DNA from 2 places in the Kistimonas scapharcae genome. Region 1 is predicted to be linked to the other one. Evidence: predicted binding sites of a transcription regulator. Region 1 holds the regulator's gene; the other holds the start of a gene.
What was found. Region 1 encodes sigma-54, which starts transcription at its own class of promoters, with help from an activator protein. Its sites were predicted from a motif close to TGGCACNNNNNTTGCTNT; they were not measured.
Positions count from the first base shown of each region.

Region 2: ABD892_RS01355 (NarK family nitrate/nitrite MFS transporter) is a predicted target of sigma-54. The motif match lies at 5,916-5,933, and genes of this name have one in related genera.

Region 1 covers NZ_BAABFL010000003.1:9,324-17,159, reverse strand. The annotation lists gene pmbA (metalloprotease PmbA) at 1-685, shown strand, start outside; gene mgtE (magnesium transporter) at 743-2,101, opposite strand; gene ABD892_RS00205 (HPr family phosphocarrier protein) at 2,239-2,508, opposite strand; gene rapZ (RNase adapter RapZ) at 2,505-3,383, opposite strand; gene ptsN (PTS IIA-like nitrogen regulatory protein PtsN) at 3,542-3,994, opposite strand; gene hpf (ribosome hibernation-promoting factor, HPF/YfiA family) at 4,022-4,330, opposite strand; gene ABD892_RS00185 (RNA polymerase factor sigma-54) at 4,506-6,005, opposite strand; gene lptB (LPS export ABC transporter ATP-binding protein) at 6,167-6,892, opposite strand; gene lptA (lipopolysaccharide transport periplasmic protein LptA) at 6,977-7,486, opposite strand; gene lptC (LPS export ABC transporter periplasmic protein LptC) at 7,473-7,836, opposite strand, start outside.
Region 2 covers NZ_BAABFL010000016.1:75,689-83,524, forward strand. The annotation lists gene ABD892_RS01335 (molybdopterin-dependent oxidoreductase) at 1-1,386, opposite strand, end outside; gene ABD892_RS01340 (NAD(P)/FAD-dependent oxidoreductase) at 1,419-2,648, opposite strand; gene nirD (nitrite reductase small subunit NirD) at 2,652-2,999, opposite strand; gene nirB (nitrite reductase large subunit NirB) at 3,023-5,560, opposite strand; gene ABD892_RS01355 (NarK family nitrate/nitrite MFS transporter) at 5,980-7,449, shown strand; gene ABD892_RS01360 (bifunctional protein-serine/threonine kinase/phosphatase) at 7,560-7,836, shown strand, end outside.

The sequences.
Region 1 (7,836 bases):
GCGTACCGCGGCAGAGCGCACCATTCGTCGACTCGGCGGTCGGAAACTGAAAACCTGCAAGGTGCCCGTGCTGTTCAGTGCAGAGTTGGCCGGCGGCGTGATCGGGAACCTGATGGCGGGTATCAGTGGTGGTAATCTCTACAGACAATCCTCTTTCCTGTTGGATCATCTTGGCAAGCAGATATTCCCTGACTGGGTGCATATCCATGAACAACCGCTATTGAAAGGCGGAATGGGTTCCGGTGCATTCGATGGTGATGGCCTGCAAACGTATGCCAAGGATTTCATCAAGGATGGTGTGCTGGCCAACTATCTGTTGAGTACATACTCTGGCCGTAAGCTGAGCATGCCCAGTACTGCCAATGCGGGTGGTGCACGTAACCTGTTTGTTGACAGTAATGCCGGTGATCAGGAGGCGCTGCTTAAGCAAATGGGCACCGGCCTGCTGCTGACAGAGCTGATTGGTCATGGCGTGAATATCGTGACAGGGGATTATTCCCGGGGTGCAGCGGGTTTCTGGGTGGAGAATGGCGAGATTCAGTATCCGGTATCAGAAATTACCATTGCGGGTAATCTCAAGGACATGTTTATGCAATTGCAGGCGGTGGGTAATGATGTCGATCGTCGTGGCAATATTCAGACGGGTTCATTGCTGATTGATGGTATGACGATTGCCGGTAATTAGTACGTTATAGTCCCATAAAAAAACACCGGTTATCCGGTGTTTTTTTATGGCTGAACATTATGAATAGAACAGCGTGGCCAGTCCAAGGAATGACATGAAACCGGTGACATCGGTGATGGTAGTCAGTACCACGGAACCGGCCAGCGCCGGATCAATATTCAGTGCCTTGAGTATCATTGGCAGGATGGCGCCGACCACCACGGCGACGGTCAGGTTAATCACCATGGCTAATGCAATCACAAGAGCAATGACCGAGTCGTCAAACCACAGCATGGCGGCGGTGGCAACGACGCTGGCCCAGATCACACCATTAGACAGGCCGACGATGAATTCCCGTGTGACCAGCCAGCGGGTATTGGAACGTCCTATCTGGCCCAGTGCCATGGCGCGAATAATCAGGGTCAGTGTCTGGCTGCCGGCGATGCCGCCCATGCTGGCGACAATGGGCATCAGGACCGCCAGGGCAACGACTTTGTCGATCGTATCCTGAAACAGACCAATGACACTGGCGGAAATAAAGGCGGTCATCAGGTTGATGCCCAGCCATGTCGCGCGACGGCGGGCAGTCTTGAATGTCGGTGCGAAGGTGTCTTCGTCTTCATCGAGACCGGCCCGGCTCATCACGGAGTGATCCGCTTCCTCCCGGATAACGTCAACGACGTCATCAACGGTGACACGTCCCAGCAGACGATGGTTTTCGTCAATCACCGGCGCGGAAACAAGGTCTTCCCGTTCGAAGAGCTGAGCAACCTGGCTGTCCTGCATGTCGACGGGGATAGCGATGAAGTCCGTTTCCATGACCTCGCTGATGGTTTTGTTGCCATCCTGAGTCAGCAGGCGGGTCGTGGGCAGGGTGCCAATCAAGGTGTCATCCCTACTGACAACCAGCAGCCCGTCGAAGGGTTCCGGCAGGGACTCATGGCGGCGCAGGTAGCGAAGTGCCACATCAATGGTGATGTCCGGCCTGACCGTGCTGGTGTCAGTATTCATCAGGCCGCCGGCAGTATCTTCAGGCCATGACAGGACAGCCTCAATCCGCTGGCGATCCTGATGGCTCATAGACGACAACACCTGGTGGGTGATGGTCTGGGGTAGTTGCTGCAGCAGGTCGGCGATGTCGTCGATATCCTGTCCGTCCAGAATGTCGATCAGTTCCGCCACATTCATGCGGTCAATAAAGAATTGCCTGACATCATCGCTCATTTCATTGAGGACATCGCCTTCGTGCTCAACGTCAATGAGCTTCCACAGCAGGCTGCGCTGGCGGGGGGGGGCTGAGGCCAGCAGGTGGGCAGCATCAGCAGGTGACAGGCTGTTCAGCATCTGTTTGACCTGCGTGGAAATGCCTTCCTCCAGAGCCTTGTTGAGGATGTCCAGCTGGTTGTCTGAAAGCGCCAGGGAGTGTTGCTGTGTCATGCCTGTCCTTGACCGCGGGATATAGTAGACAGTGGTTATATGTTTGAAGAATAGTCAGTCGGTTGACTGTGGGGCAAGCGGAGAATGCGGTGGGGGGGCGATAAATGTCCAGCGCTTTTCGGTGGTGGGGAGGAAGATTATTCTCCCTCACCGAAAAAATCATCAATCAGGGCTTGCAGGGCTCGTAGTGCCTGGTCTTCATCCTTGCCATCGATCTCGACAGTCAGCTCGGTGCCCTGGCTCGCAGCCAGCATCATTACGGACATGATGCTTTTGCCATCCACCATTGTCTGATCACGCCCCACGTCAATGCGGCTGGCAAAGGATGAGCTGGTCGTGACAAATTTTGCGGCGGCCCTGGCGTGAAGCCCTAGCTTGTTTTTTATCGTAATGGTTTCACGGATCATATTGCCTGAATCTCTCTGTGCCGAATCTGGGTGTTGTCGTGAGACTGCCGAAAGCGTTGGGCGAGTGCTTCAGAGACAAAAACTGACCGGTGTTGACCACCGGTACAACCAATGGCAATCGTCATATAGCTGCGATTACCCGCCTCAAAATCTTTCAGCCAGCTTTCAATGAAACGGTAGATTGAATCGATCATTCGCTTTACTGAAGGGTCATCCTGCAGGAACTTTATGACCGGTTCATCCATGCCGGTGAAGTGGCGTAGTGACTCATCCCAGTAGGGGTTTGGCAGGCAGCGGACATCAAAGACATAATCAGCATCGGTAGGGATGCCATGCTTGAAACCAAAGGATTGCAGTTGTAGAGACAGACCATGTTCCTGCTTGCCCAGCACCCGTTGGCGAATGGTGCTGCGCAGGTCATGAAGTGACAGGGTGCTGGTATCAATCCGCAGGTCAGCTAACAGGGAGATGGGTTCCAGTATGTCTGTTTCCCGCTTGATGGCTTCTTCCAGTGAATACTGTGTATTGCTCAATGGGTGACGCCTGCGGGTTGAGCTATACCGTTTCAGCAGGGTGGTGTCATCGGCATCAAGGAATATGATGTCACACTCAACACCTTGTTTTTCCGTAATTTCACGGTAAACCGATGCAAAGTGGCTGAGAGCGCCGGGAATGTTGCGGGCGTCAATGCTGAGCGCAATTTGCGGAGGCTGTTCACTGGGGTTGTTGCGCAGGCTGTCAATCAAACCTGGCAGCAGATCGGCCGGCAGGTTGTCCACACAATAAAACCCCTGGTCTTCCAGGGCGTGAAGTGCTGCACTTTTACCAGAACCTGATCGACCGCTGATGACGATCAGCCGGGGGACAGTGGACATTGTTAATCATTCCGTATTTGTTGCTGCCGACAGTACTGCTGCTACCGAGGTGGCAGCAGTACTGATCAGTTCAAGCATAGGTAAAAATGAAAACAAGAGAAAGAGGTCAAACGACAGTGGTTTATTGTTTGTGGGAATCAATGCCGTTAGGGAGGGAATTATTCCTCGCAGGTGATCAACTGGTATAGCATTTCGCTGCTTTCGGCTTTTCGCAGGGACTCGCAAAGTGTCGGGTTGCTGAACTTTTCGGCCAGCTTTTTGAGGAGCTCCAGGTGTTCATTGATGCTGTTATCCGGCACGACCAGTGCGAAGATAAGATCGACCGGATGGCGATCGATGGCATCGAAGTCAATGGGTTCGGCCAGCTGCAGAAATACCGCGGCCGGTTTTTTACAGGATGCCAGCCGGCAGTGAGGTATCGCGACACCGTTACCCAAACCGGTGCTACCCAGCTTTTCTCGGGTGACAAGACAGTTGAACAGATCCTTGGCGTCGATGACGGGATCATGTTGTCCGATCAGGTTGGCGATATATTCAAGGGTGCGCTTTTTGCTGCCACCCTGCACGCCGCAGAGGGCGTGCTCGGGCAATAGAATCTTACGAATACTCATTGGAATGCTGGGAGTTGCGAGGAGTGCTCAGTGCGAGCCGGCTCCCTGCATACGATCGATGTTTTTCTCTTTGTGCTTGAGGATCTGGCGATCAAGCTTGTCGGCCATAAGGTCAATGGCGGCATACATATCCTCGTGCTCGGCGGACGCCGCGATATCTGCACCGCGTATATGGAGCGTCGCTTCTGCAAGCTGTCTGACTTTCTCTACGCTCAGCGTAACCTGGATATTGGTTATGCTATCGCAGTGTTCAGCGAGCTTGTTTAGTTTTTTGGTAACATACTCGCGGAGGGACTCGGTAACTTCGACATGATGTCCGCTGATGTTAACTTGCATGCGTTACTCTCCTGATCACAGGTTCGCTCACATCCGGTTCGCACTCCGTCCGAACCGGGCTGACGGCTGTAGTGTACCATTGCTCAGGGGCGATCGTCTTGGGTTTTTGCGACCTATTTACCGGAATCCGCGTATGCCCATACGTGCCGTTTCCGATCATTAGCCACAGCGTAGACTACACCAGCCGTTTTCGTTCATTGGATGGCGGAATCAGGATGGATTCCCGGTATTTGGCAATGGTTCGCCGCGCCACCTGGATACCCTGTTGCGCCAGCATGGTGGCAATTTTGTTGTCGCTCAGGGGTTTTCGTGGGTTCTCCTGGGCGACCAGTTTCTTGATCAGCGCCCGGATAGCGGTTGAGGAGCACTCTCCCCCTGAGGCGGTGCTGACATGACTGGAGAAAAAGTATTTGAGTTCAAAAATGCCCCGGGGCGTATGCATGTATTTCTGTGTGGTCACACGGGAGATGGTGGATTCATGCATCTCCACGCTTTCGGCAATATCGTGTAGCACCAGCGGTTTCATGGCTTCTTCGCCGTAATCGAAGAAGCCGCGCTGGTAGTCGACAATCCGGGTGGCGACCTTGAGCAGGGTTTCACTGCGACTCTGCAGACTCTTGATAAACCAGCGGGCTTCCTGAAGTTGATTTTTCAGGTAGGTGTTGTCGCTGCTGCTGTCTGCCCGGCGGATCAGGGATGAGTAGCCGGTATTGATACGTAGGCGTGGCGATGCATCAGGATTCAGCTCAACGACCCACTCGCCCTGCTTTTTGCTGACCAGTACATCCGGGATGACATATTCTGCTTCGCTGGTTTCAAGGCTGCTGCCGGGTTTAGGGTTCAGGGTTTGGATGAGTTCAATAGCGGCTTTTAGCTCGGGTTCCTTGAGCTTTGTCTTGCGCATGATCGTGGTGTAATCACGGCTGCCCAGACGATCCAGGTGCTGGTCAGCGACTTGTCTGGCGGCAGATAATGCGGGTTCTTCCTGAACGTCAGGACCGTTTAGCTGTATAAGCAGGCATTCGCGCAGGTCTCTGCAGGCTACGCCGATTGGTTCAAACTGCTGGATGCGACGCAGCATGACCTCGACTTCGTCAAGCTCGACCTCCAGTTCCGGATCCATGCCCTCAAGGATATCTTCCAAGGAGCATGTCATGTATCCGTCGTCGTTTATTGCGTCGATAATCGCCATGCCGATCAGGCGATCGGTGTCACTCATTGGGGTCAGGTTGAGCTGCCACTCAAGGTGATCCTGTAGTGAGTCGGGGGCGCTGCTGCGACTGGTGAAGTCGTCGTCAGGACGTTCGGCCTGAGAGCCGGATGAGGATTGGTAGACATCATCCCAGCCGCTATCGATGGGAAGTTCAGATGGGATCTGATCGCACCACTCTTCCTGGGAATCTGATACTTCTGGGTTTTGTTCTGTTTTTTCACCCTCTGCAAAGTCAGTCAGGCCGGTTTCGCTGCCAGTGTCGTCTTCCTGTGTCGTGGACTCTTCCGAGACATTGCTTTCTGGCGAACCTTCCTCCTGCTCAAGCAGGGGGTTGCTCTCAATGGCCTGCTGGATCTCCTGCTGCAGATCCAGTGTTGACAGCTGCAGCAAGCGGATGGCCTGCTGCAGTTGTGGGGTCATGGTCAGTTGCTGGCCAATCTTGAGTTCCAGTGATGGCTTCATGACTCTACCGGTCCTGGTTGTACTACATCTGATTCACGGTTGTCGTTCTTGCTCATCCCTGAGAGCGTGTCAGGTACCTGTTAGCACCTGCGGTTATTCAGCCTATTGCGACATTTATCGCTTACGCGACGGTATAGTACATGGCTGGTTTGGATTTTGCATCAGATACGGAAGTGTTCACCGAGATAGACGTCGCGAACCTTCTGATTGGCCATGATGGCGTGACTGTCGCCTTCGGCGATAATGTGGCCTTCGCTGACAATATAGGCGTGTTCACAGATATCCAGTGTTTCGCGTACATTGTGGTCGGTGATCAGGACGCCTATGCCGCGATTTTTCAGATGCTGGATAATCTGTTTGATATCATTGACCGAAATAGGGTCGACGCCGGCGAAGGGTTCATCCAGCAGGATGAACGAGGGCTCGGTTGCCAGTGAACGGGCAATTTCAACCCGCCGCCGCTCTCCACCGGACAGGCTCATACCTGCACTGTCGCGGATATGCTGAATGTTGAACTCTTCCAGCAATTGTTCCTGCTTTTCAACACGCTGCGTCTTGGTCAGGTCCTTGCGGGTTTCAAGGATTGCCATCAGGTTATCCGCCACGCTGAGCTTGCGGAAAATGGAGGCTTCCTGTGGCAGGTAGCCAATGCCTGCGCGGGCGCGACCGTGCATGGGCAGCGGTGTGATGTCCTGGTTGTCAATCCGGATCTGGCCGCCATCGGCGTGCACCAGTCCGACAATCATATAAAAACAGGTCGTTTTGCCGGCGCCATTGGGGCCGAGCAGTCCGACAATCTGCCCACTCTCAATACTGACAGAGACATCCCTGACGACCTGGCGGCCACCGTACTGTTTTCTGAGGTTGCAGGCTTTAAGCTGAGACATGCTGTCGTTTAACCGCTGTACATCGAAACTCGTTGGAACGGTGATGGCTGCGTTATGAGGCAGCCATCCCAGGAAAGGACCGGCTTACTGGCGAGGCTGGATCACCATCTCGACCCGTTTGCCCTCGTTGGCGCCATCCGCCTTTGCGTTGACGACCTGAGCCTGCTTATCATACTCGATCATGTCACCGGTAAAAGTGTCGCCTTTTTGTTCAAGACGGGCTTGTTTGATCAGCTCGACCTTTTCATGATCCAGGTAATACTTGATGGTCTTGCCCCAGGCCTTGAGGAGGCCTTTCTCACTGTCCTGTTCTTCTTCAAAGTAAGCCTTTTTCTTCTTGCCTTCAGAGACCACTTTCTGAATCTGTCGATCCTGAGAGTAGATGGTCACAATGTCCCCGGTCAGTTTGGTGGTGCCCTGGGTCATGATGACATTGCCGCGGTAGATGGAAATGCCATTTTTGTCGTCGATGTCGGCAGAATCTGAAGAAATGTGGATCGGTTTTTCCCGATCGCTGGGCAGTGCCAGTGCAGACGTCGTGCTGAACAGTGCCATGGCGGCAACAAATGTAAGAGTGAATTTAGCGTGATTCATGTACGCCCCTGACCCTGGACTTCAACTGGATAAAATCCCGTTTATAAAACGCTTTCATGCCGTTGGCTTTCATCACGCCGCTGGGACTGATGATGGTGACCGGCCGGTTGGTATCGGCAAAATCCTGACCAGAGTATATGGTCAGAAAGTCTGTGTCCATGCGCAGCTTTTGGGTTTCACCCTCGACCTGTGTCATGACAACGTTCTTTTTCAATTCTACCGTTTCCCCGTCGGGCAGGATGCGGCCGGTATCCGCGACGGTGTGCCACGGCGCAGCATTGTCGCTGTAACTCCAGAGATCCGGGCTGGCCAGTAGTGTGATGTCATTGTGAGGATAGTGGCTGATGCTG
Region 2 (7,836 bases), on a different contig from region 1:
CTCAGAATTGGTCACGGTGCCATCCTTTTCGCTCCAACCAGCAGCGGGCAACAGGATATCCGCGACATCTGCCGTATCCGTATTCCTGATACAGTCCGACACGACAACTGTTGGGCACAGCGTAAGTGCTTCTTTCACCCGATCAGCATCTGGCATGCTGACAACCGGATTGGTTCCCATAATCCAGATAAAGCGAATATCACCTCTGGAAACGGCATCGAACATCTCCACAGCCGTTAAACCCGGCTTACCAACCATATTGGGCGCCTGCCAGAATCGCGCGACCCGCTCAACATCATCCGGCCGATTGAACTCAAGATGGGCGGCCAGCTGATTCGCAAGCCCGCCGACTTCCCGCCCTCCCATGGCATTGGGCTGCCCTGTCAGTGAAAACGGCGTGCTACCGGGTTTTCCGATACGTCCGGTAGCCAGATGGCAATTGATAATGGCATTAACCTTGTCGGTTCCCGCACTGGATTGATTGACCCCCTGGGACCAAGCCGTGACCGAGCGATCATTCTCAGCAAACCACCGGTAAAAGATTTCAACGACTTCTGGCTCAAGACCACATTTTTTGGATACAACCTGTACAGTAGGTGACGTAACACGAGCTAGTTCCAAAGTGCGATCAAATCCGCTCGTATGCTGGATAATATAGGAGTGATCAACTTTTTCCTGTTCAAGCAGCCATATCAGCAAACCATTAAACAGTACGCTGTCCGTCCCCGGCTGTATTGGCAGGAAGAGGTCTGCAATATCACAGGTGTCGGTACGACGCGGGTCAATGATTACAACCTTCATCCGGTCGCCCCGCGACTGTTTGACGGCACGTATCCGCTGATACAGGACGGGATGACACCAAGCCATATTTGAACCAACCAACACCAGGCAGTCCGCAAGCTCAAGATCTTCATAACAACCCGGTACCGTGTCAGTGCCAAAGGCACGTTTGTGGCCGGCAACCGTTGATGCCATGCAAAGCCGGGAGTTGGTATCAATATTCGCGCTACCGACAAAGCCTTTCATCAGCTTGTTGGCCACATAATAATCTTCCGTCAATAACTGCCCTGAGCCGTACAGCGCTACAGATTGCGGGCCATATTGTTCAATGGTCGACTGCAGACGGCTGACGACATCGGTTAAGGCTGCATCCCAGGTCACACGGTTACCGTTCACCATGGGATATAAAAGGCGGTTTTCATGGTGGACGGTCTCGCCCAGGGCACTGCCCTTGGAACATAGCCGTCCCAGGTTGGCGGGATGCAACGGGTCACCACTGACCACAATCACTTCTGCATCAATGGGCGGTTTTTCTGCGACGATACCGCAACCCACGCCACAATAGGCACAGGTTGTTTTGATCTCAGTCGCTTCCGTTACAGACATGACAACACCTCCAATGACTGCCTGCTTCGCCGTCACGCTACGGCAGCAAACTGAGATCCAAATAGCAATGTATTCCGGTATGCACTGATATCCTGGCCAGACTCCAGCAATTCCTGATACCAGGCACCATCGGACGTATCACCATAAAGCAACACCCCCACCACCCGGTTATCACGAATGACCAGTCGGCGATAGATGCCAGCATCGGGATGCTTGAGAGTGATGACATCATCACAACCCTCCCCCTGAAACTGACCACTGGAGAACAGCTGTACGCCACTGACTTTCAGCTTTGTTGCCGAGGGGCGAGAAACGAATGGCTGTATTTCACCTGGCAAACGACGCGCAAGGGTTACCGCCTGCGAATAGACGGGCTCCACCAGCCCGAACGTTTCATCGCCATGCTCAACACACTCACCAATAGCGCTGATTGCCGGATCGCTAGTAAACATCAAATCATCCACCAGAACGCCATGCTTACAGGCAAGTCCGGATTCAACAGCCAACTGCACATTGGGTCGAATACCAATGGCGAACACTACGAGATCTGCAACAATGCATGAGCCATCACTGAAACCCACGCCGGTGACTCGACCATCTACACCTTCAATCGAGGTTGTGCGTTTAGGTTTCAGAAAAGCAATGCCTCGTGATTCCAGCTCACTCTGTAACAACTGACCGGCATAGGCATCCAGCTGACGGTTCAGGAGTACCGACTGGCTATGCACCAGGGTGACCTGCATACCACGACAGTTCAGGGCATTGGCCGCCTCAAGCCCCAGCAGGCCGCCACCAATCACAACAGCCCGATTTCCGTTTTTTCCGGATTCTGCTGCACTCAACATGGCTTCCACATCACCATAACGCCGAAACGACACAACACCCTGGAAACTGGCGCCCGGAATACCAGGAATATAGGAATGAGAGCCGGTGGCCAACACCAGGTGATCATAAGGAAACGGCTGACCTGCCGTGGTGACAACCAGACGTTGTAGTCGATTGATCGAAACAATCCGAAAGTCCGCACCAGTATGCAACGTGATCCCGTTTTCGTCATACCATCGGCGAGACCTTAACACCGTGTCTGAAAAGGGGATCTCAGCGGCCAGTAAAGGGGATAGCATGATCCGGTTATAACCCGGATCCGGCTCATCACCCAGTACCGTGATGTCATAACCATGCTCCCCTCCGGCCACCAGCGTTTCCAGGAAACGTACGCTTCCCATACCATTGCCGATGACTACAAGCTGCTGCCGTCGCATAACTCAGGCTGCCTGCGCCCGGGTGTCCGGGTTTGGCGAGACCTGAACCATGCCATCCAGTACTCGTACCGGGTACACTGACAGTTTGATCTCAGGCTCTTCCTGACACTGCCCCGTCAGCAACGAGTAATGCTGCTTGTAGACCGGTGATGCCACAACCAGCTCGCCCTTGAGATCCCCCACAATCCCCCGCGAAAGCACATTCGCACGACTGACCGGGTCGTAGTTATCAATGGCATACAAACTGTCGCCTACCTGAAAGAGCGCAACCTGCTTTTCCGCCACCAGGGCACAGACGCCCAGGTAGGGTATCAGGTCATTTTGGCTGCAAACCGTTGTCCACTGTTCCATCATTGTCTCCTTGGCGTTTCTGATCAGGCACTCGTCGCAATCAGTGACTTTTCACTTTCTAAAGCAGGACGAATCTGCTGGCGTTCACTGACAAACACCACGTTGTCGTCGGTTGCATCGCTATTGATGAAATGCCGGAATCGCTTCAACTGCTCAGGGTCTTCGATGGTTTTCTTCCATTCGCACTCATAGGTTCCAACCAACCGGGCCATATCTGCATCCAGCTGTTCGCCGATACCCAGGCTGTCTTCCAGAATGACTTCCTTCAGATAATCCAACCCACCATCGAGGCTTTCAAGCCAGACAGATGTGCGCTGCAACCGGTCAGCCGTCCGGATATAGAACATCATGGTGCGGTCAATGGTGCGGATCAGCGCCTCATCATCCAGCTCTGTGGCAAACAGATCCGCGTGCCGGGGCTTCATACCTCCATTGCCGCAGACGTAGAGATTCCAGCCTTTTTCGGTGGCTATCACACCAAAATCCTTACTCTGAGCCTCAGCACACTCGCGGGTACAGCCAGATACCGCCAGTTTGATCTTGTGCGGTGAGCGGATACCGCGATAGCGGGTTTCGATCCGAATCGCCATACCGACACTGTCGAGGACCCCATAACGGCACCAGGTGCTGCCGACACAGGATTTCACCGTCCGCATTGCCTTGCCGTAGGCGTGTCCGGTTTCAAAACCGGCATCCACAAGCCGTTTCCAGATAGACGGTAGTTCATGGACACGGGCGCCAAACAGATCGATCCGCTGACCACCGGTCACTTTGGTGTAAAGGTTAAAATCCCGGGCCACTTCACCGATCACAATCAGTTTTTCGGGTGTGATCTCGCCACCCGGCACACGGGGAACCACGGAATACGTACCGTCTTTCTGGAGATTGCCCAGGTAGTAGTCATTGGTATCCTGAAGGTGGGCATGGTCTTTTTTCAGGACATAGTCGTTCCAGCATGACGCCAGGATCGAACCAATCGTTGGTTTACAGATGTCACAACCATGACCGGTGCCGTGTTTTTCCAGCATCGCCTGGAAGCTCTTGATCTCACCTACCCTGACCAGGTGATAAAGTTCCTGCCGTGAATAAGGGAAGTGCTCGCAGATATCCTTCTTAACTTCAACCCCCATTTTTTCCAGCTCGCTGTCCAGTACCTGCTTGACCAGTGCGGAACACCCACCGCAGCCGGTACCGGCATTCGTAGCACTTTTCAGCGAAGCAATATCCTGACAACCCTCCGCGACCGCGCTGCACAAAGTTCCCTTACTGACATTGAAACAGGAACAAATCTGTGCCGTTTCCGGCAATGCCGTGATGCCAAGCCCTGCAGGTGCTGCACCATCACTGGCAGGCAGGATCAACTGTGCAGGCTTGGCTGGAAGGCGAATGTCGTTGAGCATCATCTGCAATAGTGAACCATAGTCGTCAGCATCACCAATGAGAACGGCGCCCAGCAGTTTCTTCCGGCTTTTGGAGACCACCAGCCGCTTATAAACCTCTCGCTCCTCGTCAACATACTGATAACTTAACGCACCCGGGGTACGACCATGGGCATCACCGATACTGGCAACATCTACACCCATCAGTTTCAGTTTCGTGCTCATATCAGCACCGGTGAATTCACTGCCTTCGCTGCCAAGCAGGTCATCCACTGCAACCTGCGCCATCTGGTAGCCTGGCGCCACAAGGCCAAAAATCCGGTTATCCCACAATGCACACTCACCAATCGCGTATATAGCCTGATCCGATGTGCGACACTGGTTATCGATGACAATTCCACCACGCTCGCCGAGCGTCAGATCGCACGACCGGGCCAGCTCATCGCGCGGACGGATACCTGCAGAAAACAGCACAATATCGGTATCCAGCACTTCACCATCGGCGAATTGCATCTGGTGGAAACAGTCCTCACCATCCACAATCTGCTGCGTGTTTTTGCTGGTATGAATGAACACACCCAGCTGTTCAATTTTCCTGCGAAGCATGGCACCACCGCCTTCATCTACCTGTACGGCCATCAGACGGGGGGCAAATTCTACGACATGGGTTTCCAGCCCCAGATCCTTGAGTGCCTTGGCCGCCTCGAGACCGAGCAAACCACCGCCGACAACTGTACCCACCTTACTGGATCGGGCAGATTCGCGAATGGCTTCCAGATCCTCGATCGTGCGATAGACAAAGCAATTGTCACGGTCATGACCCGGCACAGGCGGAACAAAAGGATAGGAGCCGGTTGCCAGCACCAGTTTATCGTAGGCGACTCGCCTACCACTGACGGATACCACTTCCTGTGTCGAACGAATAATACTGGTGACACGATCATCAAGTACCAGCTCAATACCTGATTGATCATAAAAACCACTGGCAACCATGCTTAAATCATCAGCCGTCTTACCACTGAAGAATTCACTCAGATGCACCCTGTCGTACGCTGAGCGGGGCTCTTCACCAAAGACAATGACGTCGTATTGCCCAAGGCCACCGGCATCCACCAGCTTTTCGATAAACCGATGGCCCACCATGCCATTGCCCACTACGACCAGTGTTTCCTTATGCTGCATACCTGGCTCCAGTCATTTATTGTTCTCGCGTTGGGTGAAACCAACCTGACTGCACCAGTAAAGCAAATATCACGCCCAACTCTATTACCCCTTAAATAACAATCAGTTAAAGAAAACATTGACAGTAGGAACGCTCCATCCTGACAGCACCGCACCAAAACCGCGCACCATAAAGGTTCATTTCAGAGCCCCGGTGCACGCACAATTTGGTGCGCCTGTTTTGACCGGGCACAACAAATGAGCTCATCAGGCCACGATTCGATCAATCCAGCACCCTGAGCAAGCAGACAGCAGGTGGGATAAAAACGCTTTAACCCGAGAATAAATCCCCCTCAGCAGCACAATAGCATCACTCTGGCCTGATCCTTGCTGAAAGGGGTTCATGACAGCGATAACGTACGTCTCGACAAGGAGCAGACATGTCAGAACCTGATAAAATCAATATCTTTTCATTTACAGGAAAGATGCGCGCCCTTCATCTTTCCTGGATTGCCTTTTTTATTACCTTTGTCGTTTGGTTTAACCATGCGCCACTGGTCACTGCGATTGCTGACTCACTGTCACTCACTCGCGAACAACTCAAGACCCTGTTAATCCTTAACGTGGCCTTGACCATCCCTGCCCGGGTAATCATCGGTATGCTGACCGATCGGTTTGGCCCCCGTCGTGTATATTCAGCCCTGCTGGCGCTATGCAGTATTCCCTGCTTTATGTACGCGCTGGCCGACAATTTCACCCAGGCCGCCATCGCCCGTTTCCTTCTGGGCTGCATCGGTGCCGGCTTTGTGATTGGTATCCGGATGGTCTCCGAGTGGTTTCCGGCCAAGCAACTGGGTACCGCAGAAGGAATCTACGGTGGCTGGGGTAACTTTGGCTCGGCGGCGGCGGCCATGACACTGCCAACGATCGCACTGCTGTTTGGCGGTGAGGATGGCTGGCGCTATGCGGTCGGACTGACCGGCCTGATGTCACTGGCATACAGTGTCATCTATTACATGAGCGTGAGTGACACACCCAAAGGTTCTACCTATTTCCGCCCCAAGAACCTGGGCGGCATGGAAGTCACCTCCAAAGGTGACTTTGTTCTGCTGCTGATCATGAAAATCCCGATGTATGCCGCCCTGGCACTGCTGACATGGAAGCTGTCCCCCCAGGGCGTCAGCATGCTGTCAGCCGGGATCGCCACAGCCATTTATATTGGCCTGACACTGCTGTATCTCCTTGACGCCTGGAAAGCCTGGCAGATCAACAAAGAAATATTCAGCAAGCCTGTGCCTACGATCCACCAGTACAAGTTCAAGCAGGTTGCCGTATTGAATGTCCTTTACTTCGCCACGTTTGGTTCTGAGCTGGCCGTTGTCTCCATGCTGCCACTGTTCTTCATGGACACCTTTGAACTGGATCCGGTCATGGCTGGCCTGGTCGCTTCGGCCTATGCCTTCATGAACCTGATGTCACGTCCCGGCGGCGGATTAATCAGTGACCGCTTCGGCCGCAAAACAACCCTGCTGGTGTTAACGGCAGGACTGGCCGTTGGTTACGCCACCATGTCCATTATCGATTCCAGCTGGCCGCTGGTGCTTGCCGTTGTCGCCGCCATGACCTGTTCCTTCTTCGTACAGGCCGGTGAAGGTGCCGTATTTGCCGTGGTACCGCTGATCAAGCGACGCCTGACCGGCCAGATCGCAGGTATGACAGGCGCTTACGGCAATGTGGGTGCTGTCTTCTACCTGACCGTACTCTCCCTGGTCGATTACCAGACCTTCTTTCTTGTGATTGCAGGCACCGCAGTACTGGGCTTTATGACCCTGCTGTTCCTGGAAGAGCCTAAGGGTCAGATGACAGAAGTCATGCCGGATGGCACCGTCACCATGATTGACGTGTCCTGAACTTATCCAGCACATACCATGACAGATTCCCCCGCTTGAGTCTGTCAGTGGTACATTCGGGTGACTGACAGCAGTCACCCTCTTTTTTTATGGACAGGTAAACGGGCAGTATGAGCAACAAGCTAGACGTTAATTACGCTTTCAGCACCAGCGCCGGCATCAAACCGGAAAATCAGGATGCCTGTGCGATCCGCATACCTGACAACCACAATGCCCTCACGCACAAGGGGATTGTGGCACTGGTTGCCGACGGTGTCAGCGCCTGTACACGGGCCAGGGAAGCCAGCCACACCAGTATTTCATCATTCATGGCAGACTATTACAGTACGCCGGACTCCTGGCAGGTGCGACATGCCGCTGGCAAGGTCATTACCGCCATCAACAGCT